3 regions of the Paenarthrobacter sp. Y-19 genome follow, and region 1 is predicted to be linked to each of the others. Evidence: riboswitches for the same ligand, from Rfam matches in the RefSeq annotation. Region 1 holds a riboswitch; each other region holds the start of a gene.
What was found. A riboswitch is a leader RNA that binds a small molecule or an ion and turns the genes downstream of it on or off. The one in region 1 is predicted to bind thiamine pyrophosphate.

Region 1 (2,194 bases):
CAGGTCCTTCCACACGGACACCCTGTGCTCCACCACCACCAGCGTGGCGCCGGTCTTGTCCAGGCAGCGGGCCACGGCGTCGCGGACCTCGAGGACCCCTGCAGGATCGAGGTTGGCCGTGGGTTCGTCCAGCAGGATCAAGCCTGGCCGCATCGCCAAAATGCCGGCCAGCGCGAGGCGCTGCTTCTGTCCCCCGGAAAGTGCCGCCGTCGGGTGGTCCAATGCCAAACCGCCGCCTGATGCGGTACGCAAGCCGACGTCGTCGAGCGCTTCATGCACCCGGGACCAGATCTCCTCGCGCGGCACGGCAAGGTTCTCCGCGCCGAAGGCAACGTCGTCGCCCACCCGGGAGAGAACCACCTGCGTTTCGGGATCCTGCTGCATCAGCCCGGCGCGGCCACGCTGCTCGCGGGCAGTGACGCCGTCGATCAGCAGCGAACCGGTCTCATCAGAGTCGTCTTCCTCGTCACCCAGCACCCCGGCGAGGGCGTGCAGGAGCGTGGACTTGCCGGCCCCCGAAGGGCCCAGCAACAGGACGCGTTCCCCCGGTTCAATGCGGAGGTCAAGGCCCTGGATGGCAGGCTGGGCCCGGCCGGCATGCCGCCATCCCCACCCCTCGGCGGAGATGGCGGCAGGCCGGACCGTGCCGCTGTGTGTGGCAGGCATCAGTTGAAGACTGGCTCCGAAGCGGCCTTCCGCGACGCGAAGGAACTCAGGACACCCGTCGTGGCCAGACCGCGGGTGGCGATCCAGGACAGGCCGCCGGCGATCACTGCACCGGAGATGGTGGTGAAAGTGATGTACGTCAGCTTGTCGATGGCCTCGTAGGCGATATTCCAGCCCCAGGGCAGGAACGAATCGTTCAGGCCACAGAAGAGGCCCGCGCCTGCGCCCGCGAGGAGTGCGGTGGGCAGGTTGAACTTCTTGTAGCGGAACGCGGCGAAGATGAGCTCGGCGCCAAGGCCTTGGAGGATGCCGGAGATGAGCACCGTGGTGCCGTACTGCGAACCCATGATGAGCTCACCCGTGGCTGCGACGGCCTCGCAGAAAAGAGCTGCGCCGGGCTTTCGGATAATGAGCATGCCCAGGACTGCGGGGATCATCCAGCCACCGGCGATCAGGCCGGTAAGGGGCGGGTACGCCGCATTCATGGGGATGGATACCAGTGCCGCGCCCTGGGACCAGGCCCAGAAAATCACGCCGCCGGCGATGGCGATGAGGGCCGCCACCACGATGTCTACAACACGCCAGCTATAACTGGTCTTCTTCACGTTTACCGTGGTCATTTTTCTGCCTCCTGAGGTTACAGGAGGGGAAAGTGCTCCCCGGAATCCGCCTGGCTTGCGCCGTCCGGCTCCGGACACTCTGAGAAGCTCGACTCCCTTGCGCCGGTACTAACCGGATCAGGTTCGAGGGTCTGCGGCTGTCCGCACTCTCAGCGCCCTCGCGTCTCCTGCATCGCTGCAAGGTCCGACGGCGGCGCTCCCCTGTCGTTATCAAATCTGCCCTGATGGGCGGGTTCAGTTTACACCTCCGCGTACGGCCCGCTCTGGGCCGCGGTCACAATCCTGTTGCGAGGCCCACTCTGCGCCCTATCCCCACGCCTAAACACGCACAGCAGGCCCCACAACAAACGGGAGTACGTTGCGAGGCCCACTCAGCACCCCATCCCCACGCCATAGCACGCACACCAGGCCCCACAACAAACGAGGGTGCGTTGCGAGGCCCACTCTGCGCCCTATCCCCACACCTAAACACGCACACCAGGCCCCACAACAATCGAGGGTGCGTTGCGAGGCCCACTCTGCGCCCCATCCCCACGCCTAAACACGCACACCAGGCCCCACAACAACAGGAGTGCATTGCGAGGCCCACTCTGCGCCCTATCCCCGCGCCTAAACACGCACAGCAGGCCCCACAACGCACCTGCAAGAATGGCCTGATGACGGATCGTCCAGGCTCCCACGCACCCGTGGCCGAGCCACGCCTCGCTGCCAGCGTGATTCTGCTCCGCGACGCCACCTCGGGGCTAGAGGCATTTGTCCAGCACAGAGTCAGCACCATGGACTTCGCGGCAGGAATGGTGGTCTTTCCGGGCGGCCGGGTGGACGCTGTGGATCAGTCCGGCTGGGACTACCCCGGGGAACTGCTGCGCAGCCATGCGTTGTCCTGGGCGCAGAGTTCGATTTCCGCG
Region 2 (2,194 bases), 1.3 Mb from region 1:
TCTACTTCTCTAAATTACTTGAAGCTTCAATTTATTCCCAGCCATTTGACACTCATCCCATGAGTTCACCGCGAAGGACCACGTGCTTGAGCCCGGATACCGTCCGTAGGTCGTGCCGGGGATCGTCATGGCAGAGAACGACGTCGGCACTGGCGCCTTCGCTGATGGCGTCGGCTCCCAGCCACTTGCGGGCGCCCCACGCAGCGGCATCCAGGACCGCGGCGGGCGGCAGGCCGGCGTCGTGCAGTTCATGCATTTCGTCCGCGATGCGGCCGTGCTTGATCACGCTGCCCGCATCCGTTCCCGCGTAGATCGCCACCCCGGCCTCGAAAGCCTCAAGGACCCGCTCACGCCGGCGCTCCCACAACCGCGTCATGTGGTCCGCGTACCCGGGGAACTTTGGCGCCGCCTGGGCGGCGATCTCCGGAAAGGTCGCAATGTTCACCAACGTGGGAACGATCGGCACTGACTGCTCCACCAGCCGTGGGATGTGCCGGGGCAGAAGGCCAGTGGCATGTTCGATGCAGTCGATGTTGGCATCCAGCATGTCGTCGATTGTGTCCTCCGCAAAGCAGTGCGCCGTGACCCTGGCACCTTCCTCGTGGGCGGCAGCTACGGCGTCCTTGACCAGCTTTGCCGGAAAAGAGGGCGCCAGGTCGCCAATGCCCCGGTCGATCCAGTCGCCTACGAGCTTCACCCAACCGTCGCCGTCGCGGGCCTCCTTACGGACGGTCTCCACCAGCTGTTCCGGTTCAATCTCATGGCCCAATCCGCGCAGGTACCGACGGCTTCGGGCGATGTGGCGGCCGGACCTGATAAGGCGGGGCAAGTCCGTCCGCGGCTGCACCCAACGTGTGTCGCTGGGAGATCCGCAGTCGCGGATCAGCAGGGTTCCCGAAGCGAGGTCGGCCTGGGCCTGCGCGAGGGTGGTGGCGTCGTCCACGGCCCCACCGGCGCCCAAGCCGATATGGCAGTGGGCATCCACGAAACCCGGCAGGACCCAACCGTCCAGTACCTTGTCGGGAGGGGACGACGGCTTTTCAAACGTCAGCGCTCCCCCAACAGACCACATTCCTTGGCGCACGTCATCTGCCGCCACGAGCACGGGTCCGCTGAATTCAATGATGTTGGCCATGGCAAAAGCCTAATCCGCAGCGGGGCGGCAGGCTTCGGCGGACTGATGTGACTGGGCGCCCCCTGCCAGCTGTGGTAGCTTCGTCTACGACCACACGGGGGCCCTTGCAGGGGCTGAGATCGGGCTGAGGCAGCCTGCGACCGTTGAACCTGTCCGGGTAATGCCGGCGAAGGAAGTGAGTAATCCTTTGAGCACCACCAAAACACAGCACAGCCCTGCCCAAAACGAGTCCAGCCCTGCCCAAAACGAGCCTGTTACGCAGTCCCTGAGGTCCCATTCGCTGGCATGGCTTGAAGACCATGACGCCGGAATCCGCGTCCCCGTGACGGAAATCGCGCTGGAGCCCTCCCCCAATGGCCAAGCCAACGCACCACTGCAGGTGTACCGGACGGCAGGCCCGGGCAGCGATCCCGTCGTGGGCCTGGAACCGTTCCGGGCCGCATGGATCGAGTCCCGCGGCGACACTGAGGCCTATTCCGGCCGCGAACGGAACCTGCTCGACGACGGCAAGTCGGCTGTTCGCCGCGGGGCCGCCTCAGCCGAGTGGAAGGGCGCGCAACCGGTGCCACGCCGCGCCGCCGAGGGTAAGACCGTCACCCAGATGCACTACGCACGGCAAGGCCTGGTGACGCCTGAGATGCGCTTCGTGGCGCTGCGCGAGAATTGCGATGTCGAACTGGTCCGCAGCGAGGTCGCCGCCGGCCGCGCGATCATTCCCAACAACATCAACCACCCCGAATCCGAGCCCATGATTATCGGCAAGGCCTTCCTGGTGAAGATCAACGCCAACATCGGCAATTCGGCCGTCACCAGTTCAATTGCCGAAGAAGTGGACAAGCTTCAGTGGGCTACGCAGTGGGGCGCGGACACCGTCATGGACTTGTCAACCGGCGACGACATCCACACCACCCGCGAGTGGCTGATCCGCAACTCCCCTGTTCCGATCGGCACCGTTCCCATCTACCAGGCGCTGGAAAAGGTCAATGGAGAAGCCAACAAGCTCACGTGGGAAATCTTCCGTGACACAGTGATCGAACAGTGCGAGCAAGGCGTGGACTA
Region 3 (2,194 bases), 930 kb from region 1:
GACCCGGACCTGGTGCGACATGAACACGTGCGGGGCGCGGAGCAAGATGCGCCAGTACCGCGATCGGCTCACCTGAATCTGATCCGATCCGGTGGGTGGGCTGCGGCATCTGCAAGCCCCGACTCACCCTGTCGCCACAACCTGCCGATACCGCGACGGTCTGCGTGCCTGGGACTGTTGTTTGGAGAACCGTTACGCGGCGGCGTCCAGGGCTTCGAGCAGCGACTTGGCTGCCGCCGTCGGATCTTCCGCCTCGGTAATGGCGCGAACGACGACGATACGGCTGGCGCCCGCAGCGAGCACCTGCTCGACGTTGCCGAGATCGATTCCGCCGATCGCAAACCACGGCACCTCCACGGCGCCTCCGGTGGTCTCCTCCGCACGCTTGATCGCTTCCGCGGCATATGTGACCAGGCCGGTTCCCACCGCCTCACGGCCGGGTTTGGTGGGGGTCGCCCAGACGGGACCAACGCAGAAATAGTCCAGTCCAGGCTCGCACGGCGAAGCCGTGATCGCGGCATTTACCTGCTCAGGTGTATGGGTGGAGAGACCAATCGAAGCGGGGCGGGGAAGGAAGGTGCGGGCAATCTCCAGCGGGAGGTCCTTCTGGCCCACATGGAACACCGGAGCCCCGGAAACACTGGCAATATCCGCCCGGTCGTTGACCGCCCAGAGCCGCCCGTGCCGTTCTGCGACGCCACGCAGGATCGCCAGCAATTCCAATTCCTCGGCGGCTTCGATCGTCTTGTCACGGAGTTGGATGATGTCCACCCCGCCCTGGAACGCGGCGTCGGCAAAGTCTTCGAAATCGCCTTGGCGCTTGCGCGCATCAGTGCACAGGTAGAGGCGGGCGCTGGCGAGGGCAGAGTGCTGGGTCATGGAATCCACAGTAGTTCCTCTAAACTGGGCACGTACTGCGGGAGCCGTGACCTACGTCTTTATGACCGTCCGGCTGAGAGGGCTTCAGAGCCGACCGCTTGACCTGATCCGGCTAGTACCGGCGTAGGGAAGGAAACAGATGGCAGAAGCCATTCACGCGGATGTTGCCGTTATCGGCGGAGGCGTCATCGGACTGGGCATCGCCCACCAGGCTCGGAAGCTGGGCCGCTCCGTAGCACTCATCGATCCGGCACCCGCCACCGGTGCGACATTTGCTGCTGCCGGAATGTTGGCGCCCGTGAGCGAGCTGCACTACCAGGAAGAAGACCTCCTGGAGCTCATGCTCGAGTCATCCCGGTTGTGGCCTTCGTTTGCCGGCGGCCTTCACCGGCCTGTGGAAGATACCGGATACCGCACGACGCCGACCCTCGCCGTGGGTGCCGATGCCGCCGACCGCCGCGCGCTCGCGGACCTTCGCACCGTCCAGCTCGCGGCGGGCCTGGGGGTCGAACCGTTGCCGTTGCGGACCGCCAGGGAACGCGAACCGCTCCTTAGCCCGCAAATTTCCTGTGCCTTTGATATACCCGCCGATCACCAGGTGGATCCACGGAAGCTGGCGGAGTGCCTCATGGCAGGGCTGGCCGCGCATTCATCCGGCGATGGCACGTGGGTAGGCGGCGCCAGGGAAGGATTTGCCGTTGCAGAGTCCGCGCACGGCCTGTTGTGGGACGGGGACCAGGTAGCCGGAGTGGAGCTCGAATCCGGCAAATCCGTCGTGGCCGGCGAAACCGTGGTGGCCAACGGGCTGGGCGCCCCCGCGCTCGCCGGCCTTCCTGAGGGTCTTGAACTTCCGGTCAGGCCGGTCTACGGGGACATCCTCAGGCTTCGGGTCCCCGCGCACCTCCAACCGCTGCTCACTGCCACTGTTCGTGGCATGGTCCGCGGGGTGCCCGTTTACATCGTTCCCAGGGACGACGGAACCGTAGTCATCGGAGCTACCCAACGGGAGGACGGCTTGTCGGCGGCCTCCAACGCAGTCTCTGCCGGCGGGGTTTACCAGCTCCTTAGGGACGCCCAGGTATTGGTTCCCGCGGTGGCCGAACTTGAACTCCTGGAAGCAACTGCGCGCGCCAGGCCAGGGACTCCGGATAACGCTCCGTTGCTGGGCCGCGTAGCCGGTTCAAGCGGGGACATCGCAGGCCTGGTGGTGGCCACCGGGTTCTTCCGGCATGGCGTCCTCCTGACCCCCGCGGCCGCCATGATCGTGGGGGAGCTGCTCACCGGTTCCCCTGATCCCCGCTGGTCCATCTTCCGG

Region 2: linked by a shared signal. The riboswitch ahead of thiC (phosphomethylpyrimidine synthase ThiC) and the one ahead of PYR64_RS16985 (ECF transporter S component) in region 1 are both predicted to bind thiamine pyrophosphate.
Region 3: linked by a shared signal. The riboswitch ahead of thiO (glycine oxidase ThiO) and the one ahead of PYR64_RS16985 (ECF transporter S component) in region 1 are both predicted to bind thiamine pyrophosphate.

Annotation. Positions count from the first base shown of each region.
Region 1 covers NZ_CP119414.1:3,628,614-3,630,807, forward strand. The annotation lists gene PYR64_RS16980 (ABC transporter ATP-binding protein) at 1-666, opposite strand, end outside; gene PYR64_RS16985 (ECF transporter S component) at 666-1,286, opposite strand; TPP riboswitch at 1,363-1,499, opposite strand; gene PYR64_RS16990 (NUDIX hydrolase) at 1,943-2,194, shown strand, end outside.
Region 2 covers NZ_CP119414.1:2,334,604-2,336,797, forward strand. The annotation lists gene PYR64_RS11015 (amidohydrolase family protein) at 53-1,135, opposite strand; TPP riboswitch at 1,220-1,327, shown strand; gene thiC (phosphomethylpyrimidine synthase ThiC) at 1,323-2,194, shown strand, end outside.
Region 3 covers NZ_CP119414.1:2,701,913-2,704,106, reverse strand. The annotation lists gene PYR64_RS12635 (CGNR zinc finger domain-containing protein) at 1-76, shown strand, start outside; gene thiE (thiamine phosphate synthase) at 193-879, opposite strand; TPP riboswitch at 907-1,026, shown strand; gene thiO (glycine oxidase ThiO) at 1,019-2,194, shown strand, end outside.